2 regions of the Deinococcus aerolatus genome follow, and region 1 is predicted to be linked to the other one. Evidence: riboswitches for the same ligand, from Rfam matches in the RefSeq annotation. Region 1 holds a riboswitch; the other holds the start of a gene.

Region 1 (4,622 bases):
GGTACAGAGAGATGTCAGTTAAGCAGTCCTGTGCGCTATGCAGGAAGTGGGGCTGGCCGGTCTGGTGGTGGGCGTGCAGCGGGGTCAGGTTAATGCCGACCAGCCCGTGTGTCAGGGCGAAGTCCATCGGGGCGGCAGCCTGTTGCGCGAAGGTTTGATCTTTCAGGGCCAGGGCGGCGATGAAGTTCAGCAGGGTGAGGCCGCTGCTGCCGAAGTGCAGGCTGCGCGAATGCCGCTGCGTGGCGGCGTACTGCTCCATGGGCGCCGCATCAAGGTCACTCACCAGAGTCTTCGGCAGTGGAAATGGAACATCGAGTGTGCACCGTTCCTGACGGGGGTGCGTCAGGGTCCGCGGATCAAAGCATGGGCTGTGGAGGGCCGCGGACAAGTTCAGAGCCGGAATCGACATCCTCTTACAGGAACTCAGGACACCGACGCAGCGCCGTCAGGAGGACACGGGCGCTTCGTGCGGTGTCTCGAACACGATGACATCGCGGACGGGCATCTCTTCCGGAATGTCCCCCGCGCCGTCCCTGGACCTGTCCCCGTCGCGCCCGGCGGTGAGCACAACATTGCGGAGGTCGCGGAGGAGCGTGAGCACCGTATGCGCGGCGCCGGAAAGGTCGCTGAGTTGCCCCGCGCTGAGCTTCGTGAGGTCGATCTTGTCGGCGTCCTTCTTGAACACGATGCCCATGATGTAGTTCGCCCGCTCCCGGGTCAGGGCGCGCATGCAGATTCCCTTGCCGTCGTACAGCGGCTCACCCGTGGTGACCGAATAGGTGTGACCGGTCTCGGTGGTTAGGGTGAAGCCTTCGAGAGCAGCCACACGGTTGATCTTCCACGGCTTGCCCTGGCGCTCGATGCAGACCATACCACCGACGTGGTAGCCAGCGATCTCATCTAGGTTGTCAATGACGTCAAGGATGTGCATCTTCTCCTGGGGGCTCATGGGCATGATGGCAGTGTATGCAAGTTCATTTGCAGAGGACTGACAGCCGGGAATCTAATTGGGTGGCATCCCACACTGTTGTGCTAGGTTGTCTATCCATGCTGGCGGTCTCCGGGTAAGGTTTCTGTCAGCGCTGCGGGCGCACTCTGGGTCAGCTCTCGGCCGGATGTCCGGCTCCCAAGAGCTTCAAGGCAACGTTGACGCTCACCTTCCGTTCGGGCACCTGAGGTGAGTCGAGTTTGTGGTGCGACCGACCTTGAATAATGGTGTGCTCTGGCACGCCGTTTCCCAGGTGCAGGTCTCACGTATTCAGGACGCCCCTGGAGTGCTGTGAAGTCACCGCTGTTCCTTACCGCCATGCTCCGCCTCGGGACGTCTGCTGCGCCTATCCTGGCAGTGGCAGCTCTGCTGTTCGGGACGGCCGTACACGCCCAGGGGAGCCCATTAATGCGCCAGCTGCCGTTACCGGCGAGCGGTGAGGTCACCACGGTCCTGGCCCTGGGGCCGGCCTATGACGGTCAGGCGCTGCACTTCAAGCTGCTCGGCTGGCGGGCCATGAAGGGCGCCACCGGCGAGGGCACCCCACCAGGCTGGCGGGTGACCTACCCGTCGGCGCTCGCGGCGGGTGGGGAGGCGATCCTTCCGCTCTCGGTCGCGGGCCCCAGCGGCGCGGTGGCGCGCGACCTGACCCTGATCTTTCAGGTGGACGGGCAGCCCGGGACAACCATCGAGGTGCTGGTCTCCTGGCCGCGCGTTGCGCGACTGGAAGCGCGCGCTCTCCCTGAACTCCGTACCTTGCCGGGCGCACCCCTGCAGGTACCGCTGGTGATCCGGAACACCGGCAACGTCGCGGCGCTCGCGAGTGTGACGGCCCAGGGCGCCGACATCAAGGCCCTGCCGGTCAGCGTGCCACCGGGCGGAGAGGCCACCCTGACGCTGCTGGTTCCCTCCGTGGACAGCGAGCGACAGGTGAGGCTCACGGTGAGCGGCGGTATGAAAGACGTCGTGATGCACGTACGGCTGCTCGGTTCCAGACCGCGCGGAGCGGGCTTTGGCCTGACCGTGCGCGCTGGAGCCACGGTGAGCGCCGGCGACGGGCAGGCTCATCTCGATGCCGGTGTGCTGTCCATCGAGGGGCTGCTCAGCCCGGTCACGTCGCTGCGGGCCTCCATCGCGCGCACAGGCAGTGAAGTCAAGCCGACGCTCTCTATCGCCCACCGCAATACTCGAGTGGACTATGGCGGAGCGCCCACGGCCAACGTCGCGGGCAGCGTGGGCACCGGCCTGTACCTCAGCCAGGAGTTCGGCCCCTATGGCCCGATACGCAGGGTGCAGGTGGCCGCTGCACTCCCGCAGGACAACGGCACGACCGCGGCACGGGTCGGCCTGGGTGTGTCCAGCCAGTTCGGCGCGGCCACAGTGCAGGCCAGGGCGAGCGTCAGCGTGCACGGCGACGACCCGGCCGTGGCCGTTGAGGGCAGCGCCGGACACGTGAGTGCCGCGGTGCAGGTCACGCCCCAGCGTGATACCCGCTGGGGCGTGACGGCCGGATACGTGACGCCGCACCTCAGCCTCAGGGCGGGCGCTCAGCAGCGGGAGGTAGGGCTCGACGGATGGGGGGAGGCGAGGGGTGACGTCACGCTCGGCGGCACGCCCACCCGCTTCGGTGTCCGCGCGGACGTCCGGGACAGCGCCTGGAACAGCGTGACGCTCAGCGCCCAGACCGACCACTTGCGGCTGTCCATGCGGGCAGGCGCGGATGCCAGCCAGTGGCTCGACGCCCGCAGCACCTTCAGCGTGGGGGCCATCCGCTCGCAGCTCGGCGGCAGCGTCACCCTCGATCACTGGGCCTTCAGGAGTGCCCAGGCCGACGTCAAGATGAAGACCACCGTCCGCAGCGCACAGCTCGAGGCGGCCGCGAATGCGCAGTTCACCCCGGCGGGCCTGAGCGGCGTCAACTACACCGCGGCCGTCAGCGCGCCAGGCGGGCCGGCCGACCTGAAGCTGAGCGCCGCGGGCACCAGCGCCGGCGCTCTCGATCTCGGGATCGCCGCGGTCTTTCACGGCACGCTCCCCAGCGGTCAGTGGAAGGTCGAGCCCAACCTCGTGGTGCTGGGCGTGCTCGCGGCACCCAGGACCACCGCGGGCGTGACCGCCTCTTACGACACCTACTCCGGCTGGCATGGCCTGGTCGGTATCAGTGCCCCTCTCAGCGGCCCCGGCAGCGTCCGGGTCAGGGCCGGGCTCTCGTACCAGCTCTTCGTGCCCACCGGCGAGGCGCTCGCCGAGCAGCTCGCCGGCCCCGATCCCACCCGCCGCACGGTGCGCGTGATCCTGCAGGAAGATGGCCGCGCCATTCCTCTGGCCGGCGCGCGGGTGAAGGGCTGCGGCCAGGACGCGACGACCGACGCGCAGGGCATGGCGACGCTGCGCGGCTTCCGGGGCAGCTGCCCAGTGAGCCTCGACGCGGGCAGCCTGCCGGATGGAACGACAGCCGCCATAGCGCGCATGGACGTGGCTCCGGGCGCGGATCAGACCATGGCGGTGCTGCCCCTAGGACAGCTGCGTGGGCAGGTGACCTACGTGGATCCGCAGAGCGGCGAGGTCGTCGCGGACGGCCCCGAGCGCCAGGTCACTGTGACCGTCAGCGGCCCGGTGCAGACCTTTACCCGCGCGCAGCTGCCGGGCGGCCACTTCGAACTGCCGCCCCTGCCCGCGGGAACCTATCAGCTCTCGGTCGAGGACCGCCCGCCGGTGACGGTGACCCTGACGCGCGCCGGCGCGACCGTGCAGCTCCAGGTGCCCGGCGCACCACGGGTCGTGCTGGATCCCAGCAAGGTCACGCCGCCAGTGCGGCTGGCGTGGACGTCGCCCCTGGTGACCGCGGGCACCGCGGCAGGCTTGCAGGTGTCCTCGCCGGCACAGATTACCAAGGTGACGGTCAGCGTGCTGGGGGTGCAGACCACCATCCCGGCCCCCTCGGATCAGAGCGCGCCGTGGCCCGTCGGCGTGCCCACGCCCGCCACCGTGGACGGCCTGCAAAACGTGACCGTCGAGGTGCACTTCGCCGATGGCAGTGTGGCCCACCGCACCCTCCAGCTGGTGGTGACCCCGCCGTGATGTGAGCCACAGAAGCCACGCCGGATGGGACAGGCCCGGCGCGGCCGCCGCCCGACCTCTCCTGTCGTCGCGCCCTCAACCCACACACCTGTAGCACTTTCTCCTTCCCCTCTTGCTGCGGCCATGCCGCCAAGGAGTTCCCAATGACCAAGTACCTGATCACCCTTGCCCTGTTGGCCTGCGCCAGCAATGCCCTCGCCGACCTGAACGTCAGCGGTCCTCGTGACCTGAACCTCAAACCGGGTGAGGCCCGCAGCGTGGACTACCTGCTCACCAACACCGGCGACGCGCCCGTGAGGGCCACCGTCTTCTTCAACGACTACATCCAGGGCCCCGACGGATCGCTGTCGCATGTACCGGCCCGCAGCCTGCCGCAGAGCCTCTTCCGGGTCGCCAGCTTCCCGAACCGCGATTACCTGATTCCGGCCAAGAGCAGCGTGGTGGTTCCGCTCAAGGTGCAGGTGCCCGCGGAAGCCCTCGGCGGGTACTGGGGGGTCATCGGCGTGGACTCCGAGGCGGCAGCCGCCAGCGGGGCCAAGAACAGCGTGGGCAT
Region 2 (5,045 bases), on a different contig from region 1:
TCCAATGACAAACGAGAAGGCGTCACGCCAAATTCGGTTGTGGTTCTTCGGATGAGGTCAGGCAATTCCGGATCGACAAGTTGACGGGCCGACAGGTTGATGGCGGCGCCCAGCTGCGGCAACTGGGCCAGTGCAGCGCACACCGTCGTCAGTGTCCAGGCGTTCAACGGGAGGCTCAGGCCGCTGCGCTCGGCCAGTGGCATGAACTGATCAGGGGTGACATTTCCGTACGTTCTACTGCGCCAGCGCAGCAAGGCTTCCACGCTGTGCCAGCGGCCGCTGGGATCCTCAAGCGGCTGATACACCAGGTGAAATTCGCCCGCCGCAAGGGCGCCGTGCAGGGCGGATTCGAGGGTTGCTGGGGCCAGAGCGCCGCCGCTCGCACCAAACTCCAGTGTGCTGCCGCGCGCTTTTGCCCGGTACATGGCCTCATCGGCGTGCGTGAGCAAGGTGTCGAGATCTGAAGCGTCCTCGGGGTAGACGGCGAAGCCAAGACTGGGACGCATGTGAATTTCAATGCCATCCAGAAAGAATGGCTCGTCGAATGTTTCGGCAATCTGCCGGGCCAGAGGGACGACGTCCTGTCGACTGGCCTGCAACAGGAAGACAAATTCGTCCCCGCCCGTACGGGCCACCGTATCGTGTCCCCCCAGGGCGCGAGGTAACCGGGCAGCAACTTCTTGGAGCAGCAGGTCACCTGTATGGTGTCCGTAGGTATCGTTGACGGCCTTGAACTTGTTGAGATCCATCACACCCACGGCCACAGACGTACGGCGCGCGGCCGCCTCCCGCAAGGCGGTGCGCGCCCGTTCGGAGAGCAGCAGGCGGTTGGGCAGCCCCGTCAGCGCGTCGTACAACGCCAGACGTTCGAGTTCTTGCAGGCGGCTGGCCTGTTCGCGTTCAAGCTGCTCTTTGGCGGCGCGTTCAGCGGCGTAGCGGGCCTGCTCATGTTCCAGGCGCTGACGGTCACGCTCGAGTTCGCTTCTCGCCGCAAGCTCACGGGTCCGCTGCGCCGCTTCGGCGCGCAGCACCTCCGCTTCAGCCGTGTGGGCCCGGCGTAAGGTGGCCAGTGCCTGGACGAGTTCGCCGTCTTGCTCCTCCACCCGGGCCTGAAGCGCCAGGATGCGGGCCTGCTCCCGGACCCGGAGGCTGGCCCTGGCGTCAGGCAACGCCGCTTCTAATAGAAGGCGCGCTTCGTCCCCACGTTGCAAGTCCAGCAGAACCTCGCTGGCATCACAGCGCGCATCCAACACCAGATCAATATTCGCTTCCGGCATGGCCAGCGCCGCCTGGAAGTGAGTGAGTGCCAGGTTCAGCCTCCCCTGGTCACGCTGCACCAGGCCCAGACCATGCCAGGCGCTGGCTGTCAGTGCAGCGTGGTCGCCTGCCAGCGCCACGGCTCCATTCAGCAGGGCCAACGCCTCATCAAAATTCCCCTGACGCCGCAGAAAGTCGGCGTGATTGATCATGACTGTCGCCTCGCCTAACGGCTGATCCGCAAGTCGCGCGAAATCGAGGGCCCGCGTGTACTGCGTGTTGGCATCTCCGGGCAATTCAAGCGCATCGTAGGATTGAGCGAGATTGGCGGCCACCATGGCGGCGCGGGCTGGACCTGCCTGTGCCGCCACGTGGTCCGCACGCAACAGGTACTCAAGCGCCAGGTTAAAACTGCCCAGGTCAAGGTGGACTGCGCCGAGATTACACAGGACTGCGGCGCAGCCCCCCTGATCGCCCAGAACCTGACGAATGGAGAGGGCTTCTTCCAGATGGGTGAAGGCGCTCTGACTTTCCCCGCGGCTATGCTCAAGCCCCGCCAGGGCATTCAAAGCCTCAGCCAGCTCCGGAAAAGCACTCAGCGCGCGGGCCGCCGTCACGGCCTGCTCAAAGAGCAGCGTCGCGCGCGCATCGTCACTTCCTCGCAGCTCACGGGCCTGGCCGAGCAGAACGTCGAGATGATGTGCTGGATCGTTCACCCTGGGCTCCTTGCTCCACGTGGGAGACCCAGCGCGACAGACAAAGAAGTTACTGAAGCAACTGGGAGGCGTCCAGCATAGCCCCTGAGGTCAATCGGGCGGCCAGCACGGCAGGGTCCTTGCCTTCGGCCAGGGCCAGGGCAAGTGCGCCGGTGGCCAACGGCGCCGCGAACGAGGAGCCCGTCGCGCTGACCGTCTGGCCCTGAGGATAGGCGCTCTGAAGCGCCACTCCTGGGGCCAGCACTTCACCGCCACGCGTACTCCAGCTGGGAAAAGTTCCGTCGACATTGACGGCGCTGACGGAAACACCAAACTGTCCCAGAGGGTTTTTACCGTCCAGCGCATTGGCCGGCGCCTCGGGGTTGGCGCTGCCGTCATTGCCGCAGGCGGCCACCACCAGAACACCCCTGGAGACCGCAAATTGCAGCGCGGCGCGCACCCCCTTGTTGGACACCGAAGCAGCGATGCTCAGATGGATGATGTGTGCGCCCTGATTGACGGCAAAGCGAATGGCCTCGGCCACGCTGTCTGCGTCTCCAGAGCCATTAGGACTCAGCACCCGCAGGGGCAGAAGTTTGGCCTCAGGTGCCACCTGACGAAGAATGCCGGCCACCGCCGTTCCGTGCCCGTACGCGGCGTCGCCATCGGTGCCTTCTTCGGATGGATCGAGGTCTTTGTCCACGAAGTCGCGGCCCGGCAGCAGCGCACCTCTGAGCATCGGGTGGTCCAGATCGATTCCAGAGTCGATCACGGCCACCACCACGCCCCGGCCCATCCCAGGTGCCCTGGCTTGAGCCACATCAATCTTGACGGTGCGCAGCACCTCCGAATTGGCAGGCATAGGTTCAAAGACCCCTTCAGCCCACCACCTGGCTCCTTCAGCCCACCACCTGGCTCCTTCGGCCCACCATCTGGCTCCTTCAGCCCACCATCTGGCTCCTTCGGCCCACCACCTGGCACCACCTGGCTTGAAGCCAGCATGATCGACGAGCAAGGTGCGGTCAGTCGCTGTCTGACTCTGCAGGCCAGCAGCACTCAGCGTGCCGTGAGGACGTGAAATCGCCTGGGAGGGAGAGGGTGGGAGGGTGCCGCAGGCCCCCAGAATCAGGCAACCCAAAGTCAACAGTGCAAATCTGGAACGGTAGGCCATGTTAATCTGCCGCCTCTGCCAGGACGCTGGCCACGATAACTTGGTCAAGAAAACCGCGCACGGCGTTGGTCATGCTATGGACATCACTCACCGGCACCACACTTGTGCAGCATATTCCGCTGCGGTCCGCTGGCATGACCTGAATCCAGAGGCTGCCGACATCACGCCTCAGTCGGAAGGCAGCAGGATGGTCTTGCAGCGGCGTCCAGCCCAGTTGAAAATGAGGGCAGTGAACCAGCAGCTTTTCGAGCAACCATTGATCGAAGACGCTCAGGCGAACGTCACTTCCGACAGGCGAGACAAGTTGCGCCGTCCATTGACACAGCCGCGCATTGCGGTACTCCTGGTAAGCTTGCCCCATCAAACGGTGAACCTCAGTGACCAGATCGTGGACTGCACTGTCATCACACGAATTCTGGACCAGAAGTTGCGGGCCCTGAGCAGCGCAGCCTTCGAACGCAACGTCTGCGCTGGCCTGTCCACCTCCAACGCGGATCAACAAAGAGAGATCAAGGCCGAAATCTCTAATACCCCGAACGATAGAATTCACGGTGCCTCCCCGGCGTGTTATGAACGCCGCTGCCTGAATCAGGCGGGAATGTGACCGCGACAGGTCGCGGATTGACGGATAGCCGGTCGCACCATTGGCTCCACGCGTCCCAGGTGCCCGTATACAGGACCGCGCTTCACTGCCTCTATCAGACATGGTCCCAAGGAGCCGTGCTGATGTGGCCCACCCTATACATCGGCAGGACGCTTGACAAGCCACCCTCCCAGAAGATGAAGATTGAAGGAATAGTCGATCAGACAGGGGTTGTCAGAGTTAAACAGGATTTATTTAACATCCAGATAAATTTTGTCCTGAGAATCCTCAACACTGGGTCTCCCCCTCAGTACCCGACACTTTCCACAGCCGTCGTCTGGTCCGGCGTCCAGAATTGAATCAGGTGGAGCAGTTCGTCCATTGAGGTTCCGATCTGACGGGAAGACGCCCGAACGAGCGCCCGTAGACCTAGAGTCACGACACTCCAGGCCCGCCGTCCATGTTTTTTCAGCGCCGTGTCCTGGTCGATGCCGACCAGGACGCTCCAGACATACGCCAGGGTGAGCAAACAAAGCAGTCGCGTCACATGAGTGGGACGCGTCATATGGGTGTTTTCCAACCGGAAGCCCTTCGTTTTGAGCGCCCTGAACAGACATTCGATTCTCCAGCGCTTGCGGTATCCCTTCAGCATGCGACTGGCGGCGGTGGCGTTGCTCGCCACGATCAGGGGTATCCCCCTGATCTGTCCGGGTCAACACCACATTCATCGGGAGTCCATAGACCTCCACGCCCTCGAGGAGCATCGCCTGCTTTCCAGGTTGCAAGCCACCCAACCACTCGCCCGCTGGCAGGTCTTCGATGTGGGTATCGACGCGGAGACGGACGGTGATCGGTATCCCTCGCTCAGCCAAGCCCTGGATCCACGCCTGGCCGATGAATTCCCGGTCTGCATAAATCGTGGCAACGTCGCAGCAGTCCAGCAGCGTCAGCGCCTCGTCCATCACGGCCAGCCGGGTCCTCGTCCCGCTGCCCTCCGCTGTGCGGCAACAACTCGAACAGGAGTGGCACGGCCACACCTCGCCAGTTCACTGCCAGCACCAGCGCGTTGACATCGGTCTTCCCCAGTTTCCAGTTCGTGCGGTCAAGGGTGAAGTCCCGCCGTTTCCCATCGGGGAGCAACGCCAGAACCAGACGGGCAACATCCAGAGGACATAGCGGATGCTGGTGAAAGAATCGCTCAATCTGGCGAATGACGGAAGCCGTCTGAGCGTTGCCCGGGCAACGCTCGGCCAGTGATGCGTGGCGAACGTTTTTGGCCCCGATCAACGCCAGGACGAGCAGAGCGAGCAGTTCCACCTGATTTTTGCGGTAGGCCGGG

Evidence for each region. Region 1 has a riboswitch for cyclic di-GMP ahead of IEY31_RS18115 (hypothetical protein). Riboswitches for the same ligand answer to the same signal wherever they lie in the genome.
Region 2: another riboswitch for cyclic di-GMP. It lies ahead of IEY31_RS18225 (hypothetical protein); the one in region 1 lies ahead of IEY31_RS18115 (hypothetical protein).

The regions. Positions count from the first base shown of each region.
Region 1 is NZ_BMOL01000041.1:59-4,680, forward strand. Features, by position in the region: gene IEY31_RS18105 (hypothetical protein) at 1-283, opposite strand, end outside; gene IEY31_RS18110 (hypothetical protein) at 446-955, opposite strand; cyclic di-GMP riboswitch class II at 1,131-1,214, shown strand; gene IEY31_RS18115 (hypothetical protein) at 1,307-4,069, shown strand; gene IEY31_RS18120 (hypothetical protein) at 4,213-4,622, shown strand, end outside.
Region 2 is NZ_BMOL01000044.1:1-5,045, reverse strand. Features, by position in the region: gene IEY31_RS18235 (EAL domain-containing protein) at 1-1,973, opposite strand, end outside; gene IEY31_RS18230 (S8 family peptidase) at 2,023-2,814, opposite strand; gene IEY31_RS18225 (hypothetical protein) at 3,125-3,673, opposite strand; cyclic di-GMP riboswitch class II at 3,745-3,829, opposite strand; gene IEY31_RS18220 (transposase) at 4,014-4,388, opposite strand; partial or broken gene IEY31_RS18215 (hypothetical protein) at 4,571-5,045, opposite strand.